Regions from separate parts of the Paenibacillus sp. FSL R10-2734 genome, predicted to be linked through region 2. Evidence: a T-box and tRNA genes for the amino acid it is inferred to sense, from the RefSeq annotation. Region 2 holds a T-box; the other holds one or more tRNA genes.

Region 1 (12,062 bases), 310 kb from region 2:
CGCATTGTGCTTGTGGACTATGGTGCGAAGGCTGGTATCCTACGTGAGCTTAACGATCGTGGTTGTGACGTTGTTGTTGTGCCACATGATGTTAAAGCGGAAGAAGTTCGCCGTCTGAACCCAGATGGTATCCTACTTTCCAATGGCCCTGGGGACCCGAAAGATGTGCCACACGCTGTCAAGACGATTTCCGAATTGCTTGGCGAATATCCGATCTTCGGAATCTGCCTAGGTCATCAGTTGTTTGCACTGGCTTGTGGAGCAGATACAGAGAAGCTGAAATTTGGTCACCGCGGAGGAAATCACCCTGTTAAGGAACTGGAAAGCGGACGCTGCTTCATTACTTCCCAGAACCATGGTTATACCGTGAATGAGGAATCTGTGAAGAACACTGAACTAGAAGTTACTCACATTAATAATAATGATAAGACTGTTGAAGGAATTAAACATACTCGTTACCCAGCATTTTCGGTGCAATATCATCCGGAAGCGGCGCCAGGACCACATGACAGCAGCTACTTGTTCGATCGCTTCCTGCAAATGATTGCAGATCATAAAGCAAAGACACCGGTTGTTTCACGTCAGGCACAACTTGCGGCAAACGCCAGAATCACGGCGCCAAAAACTAACTTACAGCTTGAAGCCGTGAAAGGAGCTCTATAACATGCCAAAGAACGATAAGCTTAAAAAAATACTAGTGATCGGTTCCGGACCGATCGTCATCGGTCAAGCAGCAGAGTTTGACTACGCAGGAACTCAGGCTTGCCAAGCCCTTAAAGAAGAAGGCGTGGAAGTCGTACTGATTAACAGCAATCCAGCAACAATTATGACAGATACAAATATTGCAGATAAAGTGTACATCGAGCCTATTACGCTTGAATTCGTGACTGCGATTATTCGCCAGGAGCGTCCAGATGGATTGCTTCCAACGCTGGGCGGTCAGACCGGCCTGAATATGGCTGTAGAATTGGCTCGTGCAGGCGTACTTGAGCAAGAGAATGTTAAGCTTCTCGGTACACAGCTTGATTCCATCGAGAAAGCGGAAGATCGCGATTTGTTCCGTGATCTAATGCGTGAATTAGATCAACCTGTACCGGATAGCACCATTATCACTACTGTAGATGAAGCGATGAATTTCGCTGAGGAAATTGGTTTCCCACTGATTGTACGCCCAGCCTATACACTTGGCGGTACTGGCGGCGGGATCTGTGATAATGCAGAAGAACTACGTGAAACCGTCAAAGCAGGTATTCGTTATAGCCCGATCGGACAATGTCTGGTTGAGAAGAGTATTGCCGGCATGAAGGAAGTTGAATACGAGGTTATGCGTGATGCCAATGACAACTGTATCGTTGTCTGCAACATGGAAAACTTTGATCCTGTAGGCGTACATACAGGTGACAGTATTGTTGTGGCACCTAGCCAGACGTTGTCAGATCGTGAGTACCAAATGCTTCGTACTGCTTCACTCAAAATCATTCGCGCTCTGAATATTGAGGGTGGATGTAACGTGCAGTTCGCACTTGATCCGCAAAGTTATCAATATTATGTAATCGAAGTTAACCCGCGTGTCAGCCGTTCCTCGGCTTTGGCTTCCAAAGCAACTGGATATCCAATTGCTAAAATGGCTGCCAAAATCGCGATGGGTTATACGCTTGATGAGATCATCAATCCGGTTACCGGACAGACTTATGCATGCTTCGAGCCTACACTTGACTATATTGTAAGTAAAATTCCACGCTGGCCGTTCGATAAGTTCATTCATGCGAACCGTAAGCTCGGTACGCAAATGAAAGCGACAGGCGAAGTAATGGCGATCGGCCGTACTTTTGAAGAGTCGATTCATAAAGCGATTCGTTCCTTGGAAATTGGTGTTCATCGTTTCCGTCTGCCAGGTGCTGAGACACTGGAAGAGAGCGTGCTACGTGAACGTCTCGCAAAACCTGACGATGAGCGTCTGTTCCTGATTGCTGAAGCTTTCCGCCGTGGCTACGGCTTGCAAGAGGTCCAGGATATCACGAATGTAGACTGGTGGTTCCTCTCCAAAATTGAAGGATTGATAAACTTTGAAGAAGTTATTCGCGGCGAAGAAAGTTTGTCTGCGGAAACTCTTTATCAAGCAAAACGCAAAGGCTTTACAGACCGTGCAATTGCTGAAATTCGTGCAGAAGGTAAAGCTGACGGCAAATATACTAAAGAAGCTGATGTGCGCGCACTACGTTTGGAGCAAGGATTAACGCCTGTATTCAAAATGGTAGATACCTGTGCGGCTGAGTTCGAAGCTACTACACCGTACTACTACTCAACTTATGAGACTGAGAATGAGGTCATTCAATCCGATAAGCAGAAAGTAATCGTGCTGGGCTCTGGTCCAATCCGGATCGGTCAAGGGATTGAGTTCGATTACTCCACTGTGCATGCGGTGTGGGCTATTCAGAAGGCTGGATATGAAGCGGTTATCATCAACAATAACCCTGAGACAGTATCCACAGATTTCAATACTTCGGACCGGTTGTATTTTGAACCCCTATTCTTCGAAGATGTCATGAATGTAATTGCGCAAGAGAATCCGATTGGGGTTATCGTTCAGTTCGGAGGTCAGACAGCAATTAACCTTGCGGCACCACTAAGTGCTGCTGGTGTGAAGATTCTCGGAACTAGCCTTGACAGCATTGATGAAGCTGAGAACCGCAAGAAATTCGAAGCTTTGCTAGCACGCCTTGATATCGCTCAACCAAAAGGTAAGACGGTTACCAATGTGGATCAAGCAGTAGAAACTGCACAATCTCTTGGATATCCGGTGCTGGTTCGTCCATCATACGTACTAGGTGGACGTGCAATGGAAATTGTATACAACGATACTGAGCTGCTCAGCTACATGGTAGAAGCGGTTAAAGTGAATCCGGAGCATCCGGTATTGATTGACCGTTACATGCTGGGTAAAGAGGTTGAGGTAGACGCGATTTGTGATGGTGAGACGGTAGTTATTCCGGGCATCATGGAACATGTCGAGCGCGCAGGTGTTCACTCTGGTGACTCCATCGCTGTATATCCTCCGCAATATCTGGATGAAGGTCTGAAAGCAAAAATCGCTGAGATCACTATCAAGATCGCTAAGGAACTGAAGACGATTGGACTGGTCAACATCCAGTTCGTTATCTATCAGAACGAAGTGTACGTAATCGAAGTAAATCCACGCTCCTCGCGTACGGTTCCTTTCCTGAGCAAGGTGACAGGAATTCCAATGGCGCATCTGGCAACCAAAATCATTCTCGGCAGTAAGCTGAAGGATGACGGTTATACAGAAGGTCTGTGGCCGGAAAGCGATTATGTATCAGTTAAAGTGCCGGTGTTCTCATTTGCCAAACTACGTAGAGTAGAACCAACACTTGGACCTGAAATGAAATCCACTGGTGAAGTTATGGGCCGTGATAAATTGTACGCTAAAGCTTTGTATAAAGGTCTAATTGGAGCAGGAATGAAAATTCCAGCTACAGGCGCTATCATCGTTACGGTGGCAGATAAAGATAAAGCAGAAGCTGTAGAACTTATGAAGGGCTTCCACTCCATGGGTTACAAAATCATTGCTACTGGAGGCACGGCACAAGCGCTTGAAGAAGCAGGCCTCAACGTAATGAATGTAAACAAGCTGGATGAAGGTGCGCCGAACATTCTCGACTTGATTCGTGGTGGGCAAGCTAACTTCGTCTTTAATACACTGACTAAAGGTAAAACACCAGAACGTGACGGATTCCGTATTCGCCGCGAAGCGGTTGAGAATGGCGTCGTATGTATGACTTCACTTGATACGGTGACTGCTCTGCTCAGAATGCTGCAGACGATTAACTTCTCGTCACAGTCTATGCCTGCTTTTGTCGGACAATTGAACTAATCTCATAAAGATGCATAGGGCGGTTTGCGTTTACGCAGACCGTTCCGCTATGCCTAGGGTCTAATAAATAAAGGGTGTGGATTTAGTCTGCACTGGATAGGAGCATGGTTATGGGGTATGGAGAAGCAGAGTGGAAAGAAATGGCGAACCGACTGATGATCGCCTTGGATTATCCTGATGTTGCTGGGGCAAGAGCCTTAATCGACAAGCTGGAAGGGATTCCTTGCTATATGAAGGTGGGCATGCAACTGTTCTATACAGCAGGACCAGAATTCATTAAAGAGCTGAAATCTCGTGGCTATTCTGTGTTCGTAGATGTAAAAATGCATGATATTCCTAACACAGTAAAAGGTGGCGCACAAAGTCTCACTAATCTTGGCGCGGATATGTTTAACGTACATGCGGCAGGAGGCTCAGCGATGATGGCTGCAGCTCGCGAAGGAGCAGCTTCAGCAATTAGTGCTAATGCTGCCCTTAAAATGCCTTTGATTATTGCAGTTACTCAGCTAACGAGTACGAGTCAAGAAGTGATGAATAACGAAATTGGGATCGCTGGTGACGTAGCGGATACTGTTGTAAAATACGCCAAGCTGGCAGCCGGTGCAGGTCTAGATGGTGTAGTGGCTTCGCCGCAAGAGTCCTCAGCGATCGCAGAAGCTTGCGGTCCAGCATTTTGCACGGTTACACCGGGTATCCGGCCAGCAGGTGCTTCCTTAGACGACCAGTCCCGGGTTATGACACCTGGAAAAGCTATTCGTCAGGGTAGTCACTATCTTGTTGTAGGACGGCCGATTACAGCTTCACCAGATCCACGTCAGGCAGCACTAAATATTATTGAGGAGATGATCCAAGCATGAGCTCATTAAATAGAAGTGAACAAGTTGCAAGTTATCTTTTGGAGATTGGAGCGGTAGCACTGCGTCCACAGGAGCCTTTTACATGGACCTCTGGTATTAAATCGCCGATCTATTGTGACAACCGTCTGACTATGGCTTATCCTGAAGTTCGCAGCTATATTGCAGATGCCTTCGCTCAGCTAATTAAGAGCCAGTATCCGGACGCTGAAGTGATCGCGGGTACAGCAACCGCTGGTATTCCTCACGCGGCTTGGGTAGCGGATAAGCTTAATCTGCCAATGGCTTATATCCGTGATAAAGCTAAAGGCCACGGCAAGCAGAATCAGATCGAAGGACTGATTAAACCGGGGCAAAAGGTTGTCGTTATTGAAGATTTGATCTCCACAGGTGGAAGCTCCATCAAAGCCGCTCAGGCCGTGCAAGAAGCTGGCGCAGAAGTACTGGCTGTACTGGCAATCTTCAGCTATGAGCTGGATCGTGCAGTGGATGCTTTTGCCGCAGCTGAAATGCCATTGCAAAGCTTGTCCAACTACAGCACATTAATTGATGTGGCTCTTGCACAAGGGAAAATTGAATCGACAGACGTAGAATTACTGAAGTCTTGGAGAAAAGATCCGTCATCGTTTGGAGTTTAATCTTAAATAAAGAGCCTAGTTTAGGCGAGCCTCTCACTTTTTAGTGGGGGGCTTTTATTTTTTCTGGATAGAGTGCGATTAAAAGAGTGACACAACAGACTCAACTGTCATCCAAGACACGAATAGTTGTATTTCGTACACTTAAACTAACTTTTCTTAGAGGAAATGGCACTTTAGTTGTACTTTGTGCAATTATAATCAGCCTAGTATCCGCTAAAAGCTCCTAGTAACGGTTTTTAACTGCACAGAGTGCAATTAAAAGGAGGAACATAACATACTCAGCTATAATAGTTGCAGAAAGTGCAACTATCCAATCGCAGAAGGTACGATTGTGTTTGTCATAGGAAAGGTAGCAGGCGAGTGGGAAGTCGAGGCCGCAGCTCTGTTACGCTGTAGGCTGTTGCTCTATGCTTTTCTACTCGATAACGTACGCTTTGAAAGCTCCTAGTAACATTTTCATGAGAATAATATGAAGAAATCGTAGTATATCTTTAAACGACCTGTAACTTCCCCTCCCGATTAAAGCTGTATACTTTTACTAGGATCATGGATTATTTATCCAAAGATGTAGAAGAATCAAGTATTTTATGGGAGGATACAATAATGAATCATATAAATAACAGTAAACGGCTGTGGCGTCGCTGGTTAAGCTTGGGGGTATGCACTGCGCTGATACTACCACTAATCTCAGATGGGTGGAATACGGTTTGGGCAGAGCCTTCTAAGGCTCCAGTGGAGCAGCGTGTATTGCGTATAGGGAGTCTATGGTCTGGGGAGGACGACTCGTTATTTCGTCAGCAGTTTACGGATATGTATGAATTGCAGCATCCTGAAATCAAATTGGAGATTATTCCAGCTATAGATACGAATGAACTTCGGTACAATAACACCTCCTCAGACGCAAGCTCTGACAATTTGGAGAATGTACGAGCGATTATGGGCGGGGATAAGCCTGTTGATGTGATCGTCGGTGATAGCGCATTAGTGAAGGGACTGGTGGATCAAAATCTTGTCCAATCGCTGGAGCCGCTTATAGCGCGTGATCAGTATGATTTGAGCAATATGGCGCCTACGGTGCTGAATGGAGTCCGTGAGCTGGGTAGAGGAAGTCTTTTTGCGTTGGCACCGACCTTCTCGTCTAGTGCGCTTTTTTATAACAAGGGAATCTTTGATGCTGCTGGTGTGGGCTACCCTACGGACGGGATGACTTGGGATGAATTGTTTGCGTTGGCAGATAAGGTGACGAAGAAATCAACAAATAAAGAAACTCGGATATACGGCTTCTCGATGAACCGTTACTTAAGCGATCCTTTCTGGGATATGCAGACCTATGTCTCACCTTTAGAGCTTACGATGTACGATAACAAGGGTCAGAGTATGACTGTAAATACTACACCGTGGACTCAGGCTTGGACCACTTACAGCCAATTGGTTAAGAAACAAACTGTGCCTGGGTTAAATGGGTTGGATTTTGCAGGAACAGAAGGGAATGCCTACAGCCCAATCCAAGGTGATCTGTTCCTCACAGGAAAAGCGGCAATGGTTGTTGGGGAATACGGTTATCTCAATGAACTGGCGGGAGTAGAGCGTAATGCTGCTAAGATCAAAAATTACAAACCCATCAAATGGGGCGTGGTTACTGTACCCACCTTTCAGGAGAAACCTGATGTCGCTGTTGGAACATGGCTTGGTAATATGATGGCTATTAATTCTACGGCTACTAATAAGGAAGATGCTTGGGATTTGATTAAATTCGTCAACAGTAATGAGGTTGCCAAAATTAAAGCGCATAACCGGAGTGAGCTGACTTCCCGCAAGGATTATATTACTGCTCAGACCCCTTCGGTAAATTTGGAAGCTTTTTATACGCTCAAGCCTTTACCTGCAACAGATCCTTTATTGAGCAGTATACAGATGCAGAAGCCTGGGATTAGCCGAATTAGCGATGTTGGGCGGCAACTGTTCATTGATGTCTATCAGGGCAAGAGAACGGTCGAGAATGCGCTCAAAGCTTGGGAGAAGCAAGGGAACACGATGCTGGATACACTTGAAAAAGATCCCACAGTCTATTTCGACTCGATCGGTGATTGACTCTAGAATGTGATCCTAGCCACCGGTTTTCCGGTGGCTTATTTTGTGGAACTTGGGCATGATAAGTTCAGAGCGGTGTATCATTAATTTGCGAAAAGGAGAAGAGGGCATCATGAATTGGATATACTTCGCGAAACTGTTCAGAACCAGATTTCAAGCAGGTTGTTTGGCAAAAAGATTGGAGCAAGACGGCTGGATATACGGCTATCATGACCCGCGTTTTGTAGAAATTTATCGATCGCGCAAAGGAAGATACGGGGTTAGATTTCTGCCTTAAGAACTTTTATAAATTCATCCTTGACGTAGACCCAATTTGTAATGTATATTATTTATTGTCGCTGTTTGAATATTTTTTCTGACGCGGGGTGGAGCAGCCCGGTAGCTCGTCGGGCTCATAACCCGAAGGCCGCAGGTTCAAATCCTGCCCCCGCAACCAATTTATTTACAACAGCAATTGTACATTCGGATATTTTTAGATCCGGGCCCTTAGCTCAGTTGGTTAGAGCGGTCGGCTCATAACCGATTGGTCGGGGGTTCGAGTCCCTCAGGGCCCACTTAGAGCAAACCCTTACTTTGTAAGGGTTTTTTGCTGTCTAAGAGTCTATAAAAAGCTGGATGAGGTCACCTTAGGAATTCGGGGAAAGAGCAAATGGTCACATTCTGGTCACGGCGTTTGTTCGGTCATAGATATTTGGGTCATTTGCATCTTCGAATCAATCAAGTCTGCCGCATCTCGTTGCATATCGGTGAGCAGATGTGAATAACATCAAGATAGATCTGGACGCTGGTATATCCAAGACGTTCAGCTCCGATTTTTGCATTGATACCAATACTAAGTAATAAAATCATATTATTCCAAGGAATAAATCCTATAAAATAAACATGTGAGATGCTTTTACTACTCTCACATGTTTATTTTTGAAGGGAGAGCGACACTATAAAAAAAGTTGTATTTATTATTTTTTCTTTGTCGGTAATTATTGTAGTGTTATTCTTTTTATTACCACCTTTATCTTACAAAATAGATATTAGATATAGCGGTGCTGCATATCAAGAGAATACTCCCGAGTACTCAACCAGTATTAACGTAAAACTAAAGGGAGACTTTGATAGAAAGGCCAAAGAGTTTAGAGGTAATGTATCTATAAATAGTGTGGATTACAATAACTGTCGAATAGGCCCCTCTTCGGGATTCTTATGTGATTCTCCTGACAGTTCACTTCAATTTTTTGGAATGTCTTATTCAAATAATAAATTCGATGAAATAACATTAATTATTACAGACAGTCCTTTGTATTCCAAACTAACAGGACATGGATATACAGAAGACTTAATTATAAGTATTCCTTCTGTGGATCGATCCTCATCATTAAATTTAAGTGAAAAATTAAAAAACAGTTATTTTGATAATAAATAAAATTCGATTTTTCAGCTTCGATAAAGAAAGGCACTGAGGTATCTTTCTCCCCCGCTTTGCTAAACAAATTACTGGGAAAAGAACTGCGTAAATGTCTACTTTCTTGACAGAGGTCCACGATAAAGATAGATCATAAAAAGCACTCTCTATTATGCGAGAGTGCTTTTTATATTGGCTATGGTTGAGGCTACCTGCCTTGTTTGCTCGTTGGCCGGAGCATCACGGCTCACTTCCCTAGCTGGAGAGGAGGTAGGAAGGCTTCCTTCATCTAGTAGCTCCTCCAGAAGAAGTAAGCTAGTTCCCAAGCTGCATTCTTATAGCTTCATACTGTCCCATAGCTTCTGGAATGACACAGATTCGACCTCGAAGAATACCGGCGCTTGGCCGTAGCGTACAAGCCCTTGACCGAACAGGGTCAGCTCTACCCGAGCGTTGTCTTCCAACTGGAGATAGAGGATCTTGCGGTCTTCGCTGTCGTAGATGCCTTGCTCGATAAGAGGCTCTGCAGCCAGCGGTTTGGCTGCTTGGAGTGCCGTAAGGAAACCGCTTAGCGACTCGCCGTCAGCAAGCGGTGTGGACTGCTGCAGTCCGTTGTTCCAGCTGTCGAAGCTTTCCCACTGAGCTGAAGTAATTCGGCCTTCAAGATTTAGCTTGCCAAACAGATCGGCACCGCTATTTATGGTGATGCCGTTCGTGTGTTCATACAGTTCGGCGAATACCTCGCCGTTAATTTCCGAATAGGACATAATCAGGAAGCTGGCATCATATCCCTTCACGGAATAGATATCCGTCTCGCCGATGTTGGAGGCTAATTCGGTATACTTGTCTTTACCGCTCCATTCATCGATACCACCTGTAGTCCGACCTAGCTTGTCACCGCGTAGGGCGGCAGCGTCAGCAGCATCGATGCGAGTCGCAGACTGTGTATAAATATTGTCTTTATACACGACCAAGGCGATCATATCTGCCATAACGCCAGACTTCATATCCGGTAGTTCCAGCTTAGGAATGACAATGCTTCCGGACGCATTTGTGCCAGCGTTGCCAGGTTCGCTTGGGCTCGGAGTTACCTGGGTAATCTGTCCTTGGGTACTCTGGCCGCTGTTTAACTGCTGCAATATATTAGGCGCAGCCAAGCCAATTCCGGCAGCGATCACGATACTTGCCGCGATATAAACTGATTTACGCGGACGCTTCCGCTCTTGCCGTTGTTCCAGTTTGTTGATCAATTCTTTTTTCATATCTTCATCCGGTTTCATAGAATCCACCGCTTTCTTGTATAATGTTCGAAACTGATCTTCCTTCAATGTGATTCCACTCCTTCCAGCTCCAGTTTTAACAGTTGCCGTCCCCGTTGAAGTCTCATCTTCACGGCAGACTGACTAATCTGCAGAATCTTGCTGATTTCCTGGATGGGATAGTCCTCGTAATAATAAAGATGGATTACGGTTTTATACTTCATGGGCATCGCCATAACTAGCTGTAGTAGAGCCAAATCTTCCGGGCTGTCTACCGCAATCGGCTCAGCACTTTCCAGCTTAACCTCGCGCTTGCGCCAGCCTCTACCCAGTAGTGTTTTACAGTGATTGGTGATTACCCGGATCAGCCACGCTTTCTGATGTTCAGCGTCTTTGAACTTTGGCGCTTTTTCTATCAGCTTGATGAAGGTATCCTGAGTGGCTTCTTCGGCATCTTGGCGGCTGCCTAAATGGACCAAGGCAATCCGGAACAGCATATCTGCGTAGATTTCGTAACTCTTTATCACATGATTTCCCGGCCGGGTCATGGATCGTTGCATGATTCTATGCCCCCTTTACCTATAACACCATTTAGGACGGTATTTGGTCACATTTTGTTCCTGAGGAAATTTGTTTGCGTTTTTAGGATAAAACCGCCTATTCATTAATTATCTTCAGATCCTTTCGGACTCAGATGACGTTATTTGCAAATTTATTGCTTTTGGAGCAGGGTTTCGGACCCCAGTGCACCTATTCCATCTCAAATGGCATATATTTGGTGTTTTTAATGTTAATAGCGGCTATGAGGTCCGATAGCACGCAAAAAAGGGGATTATGCCGCGTATAAGGTCAGCTGTGTCCGATAGCTACTAAGTACGCGCAAATAGTATCTAACTCAAATGATATTTTTACTGTTTCAATCTTTAGAATCTAAAAAAACGCGATTGCTCCAACAGCCATAATCATGACTGCTGAGACAATCGCGTCTTTATAGTAGAAGTTCCCCCTCTTAAGGCAGACTCTCCTCAATATGTTTATATGTATAGTTAGGATCAGTGCCTTTAACAGGGGCCATGCTATATTGATAAATCCGATCCTTTTCTTTTCGATAAAAGTATCTAGCATAGGGTTCATCTGCAAAAATCACCGTTGTACTTACTACGGGAGCCTTACTAATCTGGGTGTATACTTTATAAAAATCTTCATTTCTATAATCTCTCGTATTTATCAGATACTGAATGACCTCATTGTTCATGTGATTTCGGAAGGAGTGAAGAGCTAAGGAAGCAACTCCATATATAATAATGAGAGTAACAAGAATTATTTTTGTTCTTTTCTTCATTAATTCCCTCCATTTAGATAAAATGTATATATTATAAGATAATATACTGAGACTGGGATGTCATTCATATTGTATCTTGTAATATACAAATTGGGAGGGAAGTATATGACTCAACATGAAGAGAAAATACAGGAGTTGGAGCAGCGAATTAAGGTACTAGGGAATCAATCTAGTCCGAAGCTACCGGGTCAGAGAATCTTATGGTTTATTATTTGGGGGGTTGTAGGTGTATTCCTTATTCTTACTCTTATTGGTGTGATTCAGTTTGTATCCGCATAATAGAGTTTATTATTACAAATAAGGCAGCAAATTTCCTACCGATAGTTAAACCCAACATAGGCGAAGATTTGTCTGGGTATATTATACCTGTACTTGCTGCCTTTTTATTATGAATTTGCACAAATCATCTTCTTTAGTCTTTGGGTTCTTGCAATAAAATGGAGAAGGTCCCCGTTTCATGATCCACTTCAATCGACTCAATCCCAACAAAATCCGGAATTTCGGGGTGTACTGCATCTACATTATAATCTGGATGAGTCATCAATAATTCAATTACTTTAATGGCTTCCATATCGTTCCCCCTTACGAGA
Region 2 (12,062 bases):
AAAACACCGGATCAGCTAATGAATTTAGCCGCCCAATACATCACTGAACATCTTCACTCAGATATCGGGATTGAGGAAGTGGCGAATAAGATCAGCATTAGCGGTAGCTACTTCTGTCTCTTGTTTAAGAATCATTTTGCAATGACCTTCGTGGAATACGTAACATTACAGCGAATTGAAGCTGCCAAGTTTATGCTTACTAATAGCGATAAGAGTATTACGGTGATTGGTTCCGGAGTGGGTTATCAGGAACGACGTTATTTCACGAAGGTATTTCAGAAGCAGACAGGAATGTCTCCTAAGGAGTATCGCGACCGATGCCGGGCCGAGGCACAGTAAGGCTGGCGTCTGTGTGGTGAGGTTAAGCGTCACTGCGCGGAATGTTTGGACTTCCGGTCGCTGTTATCCTCAGATTTCTTGATTAGAAACCGCTGCTTGCGGTTGAAATCCGAGGATAAAGGCGAACGCTACGCTCCTACAGTTCCAAACTTCCTCTCCGTTCCTTCTCCCTCACCACACTTTGTTGTGGGTAAGGAGTCGTCCCACTCTCTATGGATGTGGGGACTCCTTGGGAAAATGAGGTATTATCGACCAGCCTGTGGCTGTGATAAAGTACAAAGGCATATCGACCAGCCTGCGACAGTGATGGAAATACATAGTAATATAGATTGTGATTGGAATTAATTAACAGATTCTAAATAGAAGAGATGATTATCTTAATTCTTAAAGATAATTATCTCTTTTTTATGATCTTTCTCAGCGTTTCTAATATTTGGATGTTTTTTTACATGGGCTCGGTCAATTCACTATAGATTTTCTACTGAAATTCTTAGCAAATCTAAAGGTATAGCGGATCAGTAAAAGAGGGGAGACAAGAGGTTGATGTTGCTTTTTTTAATACGGAGTTAATCTTTCTTTACTTAAAAATGAAACTTTTTGCCGTCGTATGCGTCTAATACTATGTTTTGTTATAACGAACGTGGCAAAAAGCAATTCTTCCGCTCTGCTGAGGGCGGTTGCGTTTTTGCGGGGAATATAAGAGGAGTATGAAAAAGACAGAGACCTACTTATATTTACAAATAGGAGCAGAGGAGTCATATCATGGATTTAAAGAAATTAACGTTAGTTGCTGTTTTGGCCATATCTCAGGCCGCCTCGGCAGTGCCGGCTTTTGCCGAAGCTGTCAATAATACCTCCAGTAATACCAATGCAGTAGGTGCAGCTGCTACATCTGTGACGGATGTAATGCCAGAAGCTACTGACCCATTGCCACCATTACAAACTGAGGTACCAGGGGGAGTAGTATCACCTACACCAACTCCAACCCCAACTCCAATTACTGGAGGAACAACTGAGCCTACGACAACAACCGAACCTGTTTCAACAACGGAACCAACGGCTACACCGATCCCTACTGCTACACCTGAAGCCACTACACAGCCTACACCAACAGATGGTGTTCGTGCAGCAGCTAGTAATCAGCTTGTACTTATGATGAACAGCAACAAAATGTACCAAAACGGCGTTGAATATTTGGCTAATCAACCTATGGCTGTGAAGAATGGTGTCTCATACGTTTCGATCCGAGCTATGGTAGAACGCGTAGGTGTGAAATACATTTACGATTATAAAACGAAAGAGACCATTGTTACCAAAGGAAGCGACGTAATGCGCTTTAAGACGGACAGTAAGATCTATTCCGTTAATGGTAAAAATGTAACGATGAAAGGTCCAGCTTACCAATTCAAAGGTACATTTATGGTTCCTTTGACGTCCATCACTGGGGCGTTAGGCATTCCTTATACCGTTGATAATGTGCAAAAACGAGTGATTCTTACACTAAACACGAAGCCTAAAGCTTCTTTTACAGTGCCAACTGAAATTTATGCTGGTGAACCTGTGAATTTCGTGACTTCCAGCTCTTCACCAAATGGTTCAGCCATTGTCGATGAACGTTGGGATGGAAATAAGCAGGATGTCTATGATACACCAGGGGTTTATGTAGTATCCTATTCTGTTATGGATGCGAATGGACAGTGGAGCGATCCTTACTCCGTGACCATCAATGTACTTAAACCTAATACACCGCCAGTCGCTAATTTCACGACTGACAAGGATTCCTACAAGATGGGTGAAATGATCACTTATTCGGACCTGAGCAGCGACCCAGACGGTGATCAAATTAAAGTGACTTGGACGAATAAAGCAGAAGCTTTCTTCACTCCAGGTCCAGCAACAGTTGCCATTAAAGTAGAAGATTCTCATGGCGCAATCAGCACTTTTGAGAAGACCATTAATATTTCGGATGAAGTCTTGTACAGTAAAGAAGATTTCTACAGATTATTTGCTTCTCCGGGTAGTGTATTTAACATCGATGGATCGATGGTTCCAACTTGGCAGAAGGTAGCCTATAATCTTTCTTCCGAGCCGTACACCCTTATCCGCAGTAACAGTCCAGAAACAGTGAATACGGAAGGGATTACTTACAAAGAAACATCATTCGGCGGAACTCGCTTCTTGGTTCACCACAAGAATAATATGAATATTAAAACGAAGGTGTATGTGATTGCTAAGAATAACAATCTGTACCCTACGACAATTACAACTGAGTATGTAGGATTTGGAGGTCCAAACTCTTATCCTGAAGGTACTGGCAAAATGTCTGTGCAGAGGTACTGGGAATCTATGCAGACCAGAAAAGATTATAAGACAACAGTCCTACAACCAGGGGAAAGCGTCTCGATTCTTACAGAACTAAACAAAATTGCGATGAAACCAGGCGAAATTGTGTCACTTCAAGCGGACTTATTTAGTGATTATCCTATTGAATATAATGTCATGATGATCGATGCGAATAAAGATCCACTGACTACACTTCCTACACTTCCGATCTTGGATCGTGATGGGGTGCATAACCGAGGAACTTATGCTGATTCTACACGCATCATGACGGTTACCGATGAAGTAGGAAAAAGTCCTGTAAGACTTCTAATTGGTGACAATTCGAGTGATTTGAATTTGATCGGTGTCGACCCAATGAATGGTACTGAAGCATCCAATGCCGGTAATTTCGGTGTGTTATACAAAATCAAATTCGAAAATGTTGCACCTAATTCCTTGATTACGTTTAATCCACGTGGCGGTAATTATATGGGGCCTGTCATGGTTAACGGTCAAATCGTACACATGCCAACATCGGGAAGTCTTTCAAGTGCTGACATGAACAGTGTGATTTATCGTACTGGCGATTATGGCGGTGCAGTAGAAATTTTGTTTAATGCAGCTTCTGGTAGTAACTTACCGGTGAATTTCTTGGTTACACCGCTACCAGCGAAGAAATAATAGAATAGGTACATTCCTTAAGCACTAATTGGGAATCACCTGAATTAATAGTCCGGCTGAATATTCCGCAAAGGAATACACAGCCGGACTTTTGTATTTTAATTGCATAATTTACTCAGATGAACACTCAAACGCACGGTTGCTTCATTGACGGGGCATTTATTTTGGGGCATTATTAAGAGAGTGAAATAGAAATGAACTGAAATGTTATGGGAGATGAGCGTATGCTGTCGACAGAACAAATATTAGAAGTCATGTCGGGGCAAGGACTGCGAATCACCGACCAACGCAAAACGCTTGCCAAGTTATTCGGCGAGAATAAGGGATACTTGTCAGCGAAGGATGTCTATGAGTATATGGGCCGCAAGTATAGCGGACTTAGCTTTGATACCGTGTACCGCAATCTGCGTGTAATGGAAGAGCTTGGTGTACTTGAACAAATCGTCTTTGAAGACGGAGTGAAATTCAAGGGAAGCTGTAATCATCAGGATCACCATCATCATATGATCTGCCTTCAATGCCAGAAAACCTACCCGATTAATTTTTGCCCGATGAATTTAACGGATACACCTGATCAATTCCGGGTAGTCAAGCATAAATTTGAGGTGTTCGGTTATTGCAAAGAATGTGAAGAGAACCGGGAAGAAGAACTAGTCGCAGCGGCAGATAACAAAAAAGGGGTCTAGCAATGGCGACCCTACGTAGAACGATTCAGGCACCAATTCGGGTGTACCGCAAGTACATTTCCCCGATTAAGCCTGCAACCTGTCGCTTCTATCCAACCTGCTCTGCCTATGCACTGGAGGCCATTGAAGTCCATGGGCCACTTAAGGGCTCATGGCTTGCTGCCAAGCGGATTGCTAGATGCCATCCCTTCCATCCAGGGGGACTTGATCCGGTTCCGCCTCTAGAAGAACACCCTTCGAAGAAGGATTCCGCTCGTGCGACTTGACACGAGGCCCTACCATTGGGTATATTCACAGGTAATAGTATGAATTCCGAGGAACGGATAAGTAAATCGGTACGTCCATTACAGAGAGCCGGAGTTAGCTGAAAGCCGGTATGGAGCGTTAGATTGAATATGGTCCGGGAGGAACTGTGTTCGAGCGGGAACTGTAATTGAGGTTCACGTAAGATAACGGCGTGTTCCAGCGTTAATGGACAGTTCCCAGATGGGAACTGGCGAAGCCTGTTCTCTGTGAAGAGACAGGAAATTTGGGTGGTATCGCGTGAGTTATACTCTCGCCCCATTATAGGGGCGGGAGTTTTTTGTCTTTTTATGAAAGAAAGGATGATTAATCAATGAGCGAGAAGAAAACTTTTTACTTAACTACACCTATCTACTATCCGAGTGATAAGCTGCATATCGGACATGCGTATTCTACCGTAGCTGGAGATGCAATGGCCCGCTACAAACGTCTACGCGGCTATGATGTAAGGTATCTTACAGGTACTGATGAGCATGGTCAAAAGATTGAACGGAAGGCAGAGGAAGCAGGTAAAACCCCTCAGCAGTTCGTAGATGACATCGTTGTTGGCATTAAGGAACTTTGGCGCAAGCTAGACATCTCCAATGACGACTTTATCCGTACTACGGAAGAACGTCATAAAAAGGTTGTTCAGGATATTTTTGATCGACTGCTCAAGCAAGGCGATATCTATAAAGGCGAATACGAAGGCTGGTATAGTATTCCGGATGAAACCTTTTATACAGAAACGCAATTGGTTGATATCGTGCGAGATGACAATGGCGTAATCATTGGTGCAAAAAGCCCTGATAGCGGTCATCCCGTTGAACTGGTGAAGGAAGCAAGCTATTTCTTCCGGATGAGTAAATATGCAGATCGATTGCTACAATTTTATGAGGAGAATCCGGAGTTTATTTTGCCGGAATCCCGTAAGAACGAAATGATTAATAACTTTATTAAGCCGGGTCTGGAGGATCTTGCGGTTTCCCGTACGACTTTCGATTGGGGTGTTAAAGTTAAAGGTGACGAAAAGCATGTAGTGTACGTATGGATTGATGCGTTGACGAACTACATTACTGCTCTGGGTTACGGTTCTGAGGATCGGAGTCTGTACGACAACTTCTGGCCTGCAGATGTACACATTGTCGGCAAAGAAATCGTCCGTTTCCATACCATTTACTGGCCGATCATTCTGATGGCGCTGGGTGAGCCTCTTCCGAAAAAGGTGTTTGCACATGGCTGGCTGCTCATGAAGGATGGCAAAATGTCGAAATCCAAAGGTAACGTAGTAGATCCTGTTACATTGATTGATCGTTACGGTCTGGATGCACTACGTTATTACTTGCTACGGGAAGTGCCGTTTGGTTCGGATGGCACGTTCACACCTGAAAGCTTTGTCGATCGGGTCAACTATGATCTTGCTAACGACCTTGGTAACCTGTTGAACCGTACAGGCGCGATGGTGGAGAAGTATTTCGGTGGAGAGCTTCCGGCGTATGAAGGAAATGTAACAGCATTTGATGGTGAGCTTCAAGCTGCGGCAGAGAACACTTATGCCAAAGTAGAAGAAGCGATGGAAAAAATGGAGTTCTCCGTAGCACTGACAGCTATTGGGACCTTAATCAGCCGCACCAATAAATATATAGATGAGACACAGCCATGGGTGCTTGCTAAGGATGAGAGCAGAACAGCCGAGTTGGCTTCAGTGATGAGACATCTCGTAGAAGGTCTTCGTACGGCTTCCATTCTGCTACAACCGTTCTTGACGCAAACGCCAGCGAAGATTTGGGAACAGCTTGGAATCGCACCAGGTGAGCTGACAACTTGGGACAGCGGTAAGACTTTCGGTCTGATTCCGGCAGGAACAAAGCTGGTGAAAGGCAATCCAATCTTCCCACGTCTGGATGTAGAGCAAGAGGTTGCTTATATCGCAGAAGCGATGGGCGCTGGTAAGCCGGCTGCTGAAGCGGCCGAAGCAGCACCTGCTGCTCCTGAGGTATCAGAGCCTGAGGAAGAGCATAAAGAAGAAATCGGCATCGACGATTTCGCCAAAGCTGAGCTTCGCGTAGCTCAGGTCATTGCATGTGAGCCCGTAAAGAAAGCCGACAAGCTGCTGAAGCTGCAACTAGATCTAGGTTATGAGCAGCGTCAAGTCGTTTCTGGTATCGCGAAGTTTTATACACCTGAAGAGCTGGTGGGACGCAAAGTGATTTGTATTGTGAACCTGAAGCCAGTGAAGCTGCGTGGGGAGCTGTCACAAGGGATGATTCTAGCGGCTTCTAAAGGTGATCAGCTAACCATTGCCACGGTACCAGACAGCATGCCAAATGGAGCTATTGTGAAGTAAGACTTGTTATTTAGAAATATAAGAAAATGTGTTAAATGAAAGGGAATGCTCCTTCAGCCGGATAGGCTGGGGAACATTCCTTTTTTCAAAGTATACGCAGGGAAAAGGTTCTGAGTCATCTTACCAGGATTTATTGTTGACTTATCGTAATGATTACTATTATACTTCTAATAGTAAAGATTACGATTTGAGAGGGAGATCAATTTAATGGTTGCCATGAAGTCACGAATAAGTTTGCTCACACTTGCACTAATACTGGTATTTACACTTACTGCATGTGGACCTAAGAGCAGTGGAAGTATAGTTGAAGGGAAAGTAAATGTGGTGACTACTTTTTATCCCATTTATGAGTTTACTAAGGAAATTGGTGGAGACGATATAAATGCTATTAACCTGCTTCCAGTAGGTGTAGAGCCGCATGATTGGACACCACGTAGTCAGGACATTGTCAACACCTCTAAAGCACAATTGTTCCTGTACAATGGAGCAGGACTTGAAGGTTGGGTTCCTAATTTTCTAAAGGGACTTGATAGTAGCAGTAAGGTGGAAGCCGTTGAAGTAAGTAAAGGTGTCGATTTAATAATGACCGATGAAGATGACGGGCATGATCACGGGGGAAGCAGTGAAGAGGATCATCATGAGGAAGATGCTGATCATGCTAACCATTCTTCTGGGGACAGCCTTCATACAGACCCACATACATGGGTAAGCCCGAAATCAGCGATCATCATGGCCCGCAATATCAAAGAAAGCCTTCAGTCCGTGGACCCGGAGCATAAAGATGGTTATGAAGAGCGTTACAATAAGCTTGCTGAACGTTTAGAGGCTTTGGATAGTAAATTTGAACAGGAGCTTACAAAGCTGCCTAATCACGAAATCGTAGTTTCACACCAAGCATTCTCATACCTTGCTCGTGATTATGGTCTTGAACAGCATGCGATTATGGGATTATCACCTGACGCAGAGCCAAGAGGACAGGATTTAGTGAACCTAGCGAAGTTGGTCAAAGATGAAGGCATCAAGTATATCTTTTTTGAAGAGCTTGTCTCCGATAAACTGGCAAAGACGTTAGCCGCTGAAGCCGGTGTGTCCACTATGGTTCTTAATCCGGTAGAGGGTCTTACTGCGGAGCAAGAAAGGAATGGCGATAACTACTTCACTCTGATGGAGAAAAATTTGCAAAATCTGATTATGGCTTTACAATAATAAGGAAAGTATAAGGAAAAGGCGGTGCTTAAGCTTGCAATCGGTATCCTTGGACTGCCATCAGCATATCATCGATATACAGGATCTTTCTTTTTCATATGGCGAACAGAAGGTGATCTCGAATCTAAACTATAGTGTAAGAGAACGAGACTTCCTAGGTATCATTGGTTCTAATGGTGCTGGCAAAACAACCCTGATGAAGATGATCGTCGGTTTGCTTCCGGCAAGTAGTGGTGAAATCAAATTATTTGGAACACCTGTCCGCAAGTTTAAAGACTGGGAACGGATTGGTTATGTTCCGCAAAAGAACGCCTTCAACCCGTTATTCCCAGCAACTGTCCGTGAAGTAGTGTTGTCTGGTTTGTACAACAACAAGAACCTTATTCGGAGAGTATCCAAGGCACAGCATGGTCAGTGTGAAGATGCGCTGGAAGTGATGCGGATACAGGATATTGCGGAGAAAAGAGTAGGTCAGCTGTCAGGTGGACAGCAGCAGCGTGTATTTCTCGCGCGTGCGCTGATTAACCATCCAGATTTGCTGATTTTGGATGAGCCTACGGTCGGTATTGATGCTGAATCACAAGCAGGATTCTTTGAGTTAATTACACATATGCATGCCCATCATCATATGACATTCCTGATGGTGTCGCATGATATCGACATGATTAAGAATTACTTAGGTAATGAACCTGTGCAAACGAACGGTAAGATTAACTTTTTCTCCCGACATTCTCATGATTTGCAGAATTGTACGGAAGAGAACCTGCAGCACACGCTCTCTTAGGTCTTGGTCAAACTCTAGGCGCAGTTTTCTCTGTGGTTAGAGTTATACATAGAGTGAGCGCGAAAGTCAGGGAGTTCTAATTCTTTCCGTATCTAAATAACGTGACGCTGTAAGCGTGCCCCGTAAGGGGCGAAAGCGATCTTACCTCGACCTATCTAAGTTCAGTAACCCCACCTCCTACGCCAGTTGCACTTGACGGGTTTCCAGAGGGCAGAGCCCTTGGGGCCCTCCCTTGGAAGGGAGGGTTTGGGAGGGATCGAAAAAAGGTTTTAATAATTAAAAATGTTTCAATTGTTCTACGGAGGAGAGTTAAAGTTGGAAATTCTATTTAGCGATTTTTTTCAGCGGGCGCTTGCAGGCGGTCTGCTGATTGGCATTACAGCGCCGCTTATAGGCGTTTTTCTTGTGCTTAGACGTTTATCTATGATTGGGGACACGCTGGCTCATGTTACCATCGCCGGTGTGGCACTTGGCTTTTTAACAGGACTCTACCCGCTGGGAGCAGGTCTTGTTTTTGCAGTGGTGGCTTCCTTCGCGATAGAGAAGCTACGCAAGGCTTATAAGAGTTATGCAGAGCTCTCAATTGCCATCATTATGTCGGGCGGGGTAGCTTTAGCCTCACTCTTTTTCACCTTAGGAAAAGGTTATAATGCGGACGTTATGAGTTACTTGTTCGGTAGCATTTATACGCTTGATAATACCGATTTAATCGTAGTAGGGATCGTAACGATAGCAGTTGTAGTAGTTGTGACGATGTTCTTTAAGGAGTTCTTTTTGCTTAGCTTTGAAGAGGATGCGGCAAGTGTAAGTGGATTGCCCGTGAAGCTGCTTAACATGCTAATTACCGTTCTGACGGCGCTTGTAATCAGCACAGCGATCAAAATTGTAGGTTCGTTGCTAGTATCTGCACTGCTGACCATTCCAGTGGCAATCAGCTTATTGCTGTCTCGAAGCTTTAAATCTTCGGTTATCCTATCGGTCATCATTTCGGAAATTGCTGTTGTAGGCGGACTAGTAGTAGCAGGAGTTTGGAATTTGGCGCCTGGTGCTACCATTGTGCTTTTACTCATATCACTATTAGTGTTGACTTTGATTGGCAAAAAGGGTTTACCAGCATAAACAGCGAATAAAATATACGATATCAAATATTTACATGAAGTGACTCGAATGTGGAAGGAGAGCCGCTACTTTGTCTAATATCAATGCAGGAATAGCCTTAGCAGCAGGGGTAGCATCGTTTATATCACCTTGCTGTTTGCCGCTTTATCCCTCTTATTTATCGTATATTACCGGATTATCGGTTCAACAATTGAAGTCGGGAAGCAATACCAAAGAGATTCGTATACGTACAATAACCCATACTTTGGCATTTATTTTAGGCTTTTCAGCGGTTTTTTACACACTAGGGTTTGGTGCAGGGTTATTTGGACAATTCTTTAATGAGCAGCGTGATCTGATCCGGCAATTGTCGGCGATTCTGATTATTGTGATGGGATTATTTCTGCTTGGGATCTTTCAACCGCAGTTTCTGCTTCGCGAACGTAAGCTTGATTTAAAATGGAAGCCGGCGGGTTATTTGGGGTCGTTTATATTTGGGATCGGTTTTTCTGCAGGCTGGTCTCCATGTATAGGCCCGATTCTAACCGCGATTATCGCACTTTCCGCAAGTGAACCTGGCACGTGGTTCACATTGATTACGGCTTATAGCATCGGGTTCGCATTGCCATTTTTTGTTTTAGCCTTCTTCCTTGGTGGAGCCAGACGAATTCTAAAGTATTCAAATGTGTTGATGAAGATTGGTGGCGTTCTCATGGTATTCATGGGCGTTCTGCTCTTTACAGATCAAATGTTTCGGATCACAGTGTGGCTACAGGGAATCACGCCTGATTGGCTAATTTTTTAAAATATCACGCAAACACGTTTAGGTGAAATAATCAATCCCTGCCTCTGGAAAATGCTCGAATATCCGCTCTGTGATAAACTCTCGCAGGGCGTTTTGTTGTTCATCGGGATAAACATATTTATTTTGTCCCCAGCGACCCCACTTCTTCTTGCGCTTCTCCATATCCATCTCTAGCTTGGATTTGGGGTAGCGCTTCTCTATTACCGTCTTAGCGGTTTTAGTGAATCGATGCTGAATCATTTCGAAGGTTAAGCCTTTTCCAACTTCAGGGGGGAGGGTCTGGGCTAATTTGGTCAGTAGCTCTGCGTAGCCTTCTTGCCAGCCGTCATACCATATAATTGGAGCTATGATAAAGCCAAGTGGATAACCCGCCCTTGCTACCTTGCCAGCGGCTTCAATACGCTCCTCAAAGCGGGAGGTGGCAGGCTCGAAATTCTTGATTACATAATCTGCGTTCACGCTGAAGCGAACTCTGGTATGTCCGTTATGTTTTAATGCAAGTAAAGGTTCAACATGCTGAAATTTGGTTACAAAACGAAGTCGGCCGAGTGGCTCGTCAGCCATGAAGTTAATTAACTCAGTAAGAGAACCGGTAATATGCTCCAGTCCTAATGGATCTGACGTACATGCAGCTTCAAAGGTCGTGATTTCGGGACTACGCTCCACGATATATTTTTTGGAGACATCAATAATGTCTTCTGTGTTCACATATACACGAATATAAGGCTTTGCACCTAAGGTAGTCTGCAAATAGCAATAATGACAGTGCCCCATGCAACCAGTTGCGATTGGAATCGCGTAATCTGCGGAAGGTTTGGATTGGTCAAACTTTAAGGTTTTACGTAAGCCGACAACGAGCGTTCTTTTGGCAATTTTATATTGCTCAACCTCTGTTTCACCGGGGAAATTCATAATTCGATTATGTGATGTGGTCATACGATAGGGGATATCGTTAGCTTTTACCCACTCCATAATGCTTACACCTTTAGGGTAATTTAAAGCATTTGGTTCGAAGAAAACAAGCTCTGGAAGAAAAAGTGCGGTAGGTTTTCTGGATCTTTTTATCGTAGAAGGCTCCGGCGTCACAATAGTCATATATTCACACTCCTTTTGAATGACGAGTATGTTTATTATGTCTAACTCAGTCCCAATAAAAGCATGGCAAACATGTGCAACGCATCTTCAACTTCCTTTGAAGGACTTGCCAAGGTGCGTTAGAAACATGTATCATTGTTAGAGCAAGGTTTGGCCCGGCGCCATGCTCATTATAGAAAAGAGGTAAAGTTTAATGCCAACACCCAGCATGGAGGATTATTTGGAGCGCATATACAAGCTCATAGATGAGAAAGGTTATGCGCGGGTCTCGGATATTGCCGAGGGACTGGAAGTACACCCCTCCTCTGTGACCAAGATGATCCAAAAACTGGATAAGGACGAATATCTCATCTATGAGAAATATCGTGGGCTTGTCCTAACCAACAAAGGGAAAAAAGTAGGGAAACGTCTTGTTGA

What was found. A T-box is a leader RNA that pairs with one kind of tRNA and senses whether it is charged. The one in region 2 lies ahead of metG (methionine--tRNA ligase), so its partner is inferred to be a tRNA-Met.
Region 1: it has a tRNA-Met gene. The T-box ahead of metG (methionine--tRNA ligase) is inferred to sense a tRNA for this amino acid. The anticodon was not compared.

Annotation. Positions count from the first base shown of each region.
Region 1 is NZ_CP150170.1:2,383,193-2,395,254, forward strand. It holds gene carA (glutamine-hydrolyzing carbamoyl-phosphate synthase small subunit) at 1-663, shown strand, start outside; gene carB (carbamoyl-phosphate synthase large subunit) at 665-3,892, shown strand; gene pyrF (orotidine-5'-phosphate decarboxylase) at 4,003-4,749, shown strand; gene pyrE (orotate phosphoribosyltransferase) at 4,746-5,384, shown strand; gene NSS67_RS10520 (extracellular solute-binding protein) at 5,988-7,475, shown strand; gene NSS67_RS10525 (hypothetical protein) at 7,588-7,752, shown strand; tRNA gene NSS67_RS10530 (tRNA-Met) at 7,835-7,911, shown strand; tRNA gene NSS67_RS10535 (tRNA-Ile) at 7,956-8,029, shown strand; gene NSS67_RS10540 (hypothetical protein) at 8,443-8,892, shown strand; gene NSS67_RS10545 (hypothetical protein) at 9,207-10,199, opposite strand; gene NSS67_RS10550 (sigma-70 family RNA polymerase sigma factor) at 10,196-10,690, opposite strand; gene NSS67_RS10555 (DUF3139 domain-containing protein) at 11,140-11,472, opposite strand; gene NSS67_RS10560 (hypothetical protein) at 11,578-11,751, shown strand; gene NSS67_RS10565 (hypothetical protein) at 11,885-12,043, opposite strand.
Region 2 is NZ_CP150170.1:2,696,396-2,708,457, forward strand. It holds gene NSS67_RS11635 (response regulator) at 1-339, shown strand, start outside; gene NSS67_RS11640 (stalk domain-containing protein) at 1,102-3,342, shown strand; gene NSS67_RS11645 (transcriptional repressor) at 3,567-4,028, shown strand; gene yidD (membrane protein insertion efficiency factor YidD) at 4,031-4,294, shown strand; T-box leader at 4,335-4,595, shown strand; gene metG (methionine--tRNA ligase) at 4,645-6,657, shown strand; gene NSS67_RS11660 (zinc ABC transporter substrate-binding protein) at 6,874-7,863, shown strand; gene NSS67_RS11665 (metal ABC transporter ATP-binding protein) at 7,898-8,647, shown strand; gene NSS67_RS11670 (metal ABC transporter permease) at 8,963-9,766, shown strand; gene NSS67_RS11675 (cytochrome c biogenesis CcdA family protein) at 9,837-10,550, shown strand; gene splB (spore photoproduct lyase) at 10,569-11,645, opposite strand; gene mntR (transcriptional regulator MntR) at 11,839-12,062, shown strand, end outside.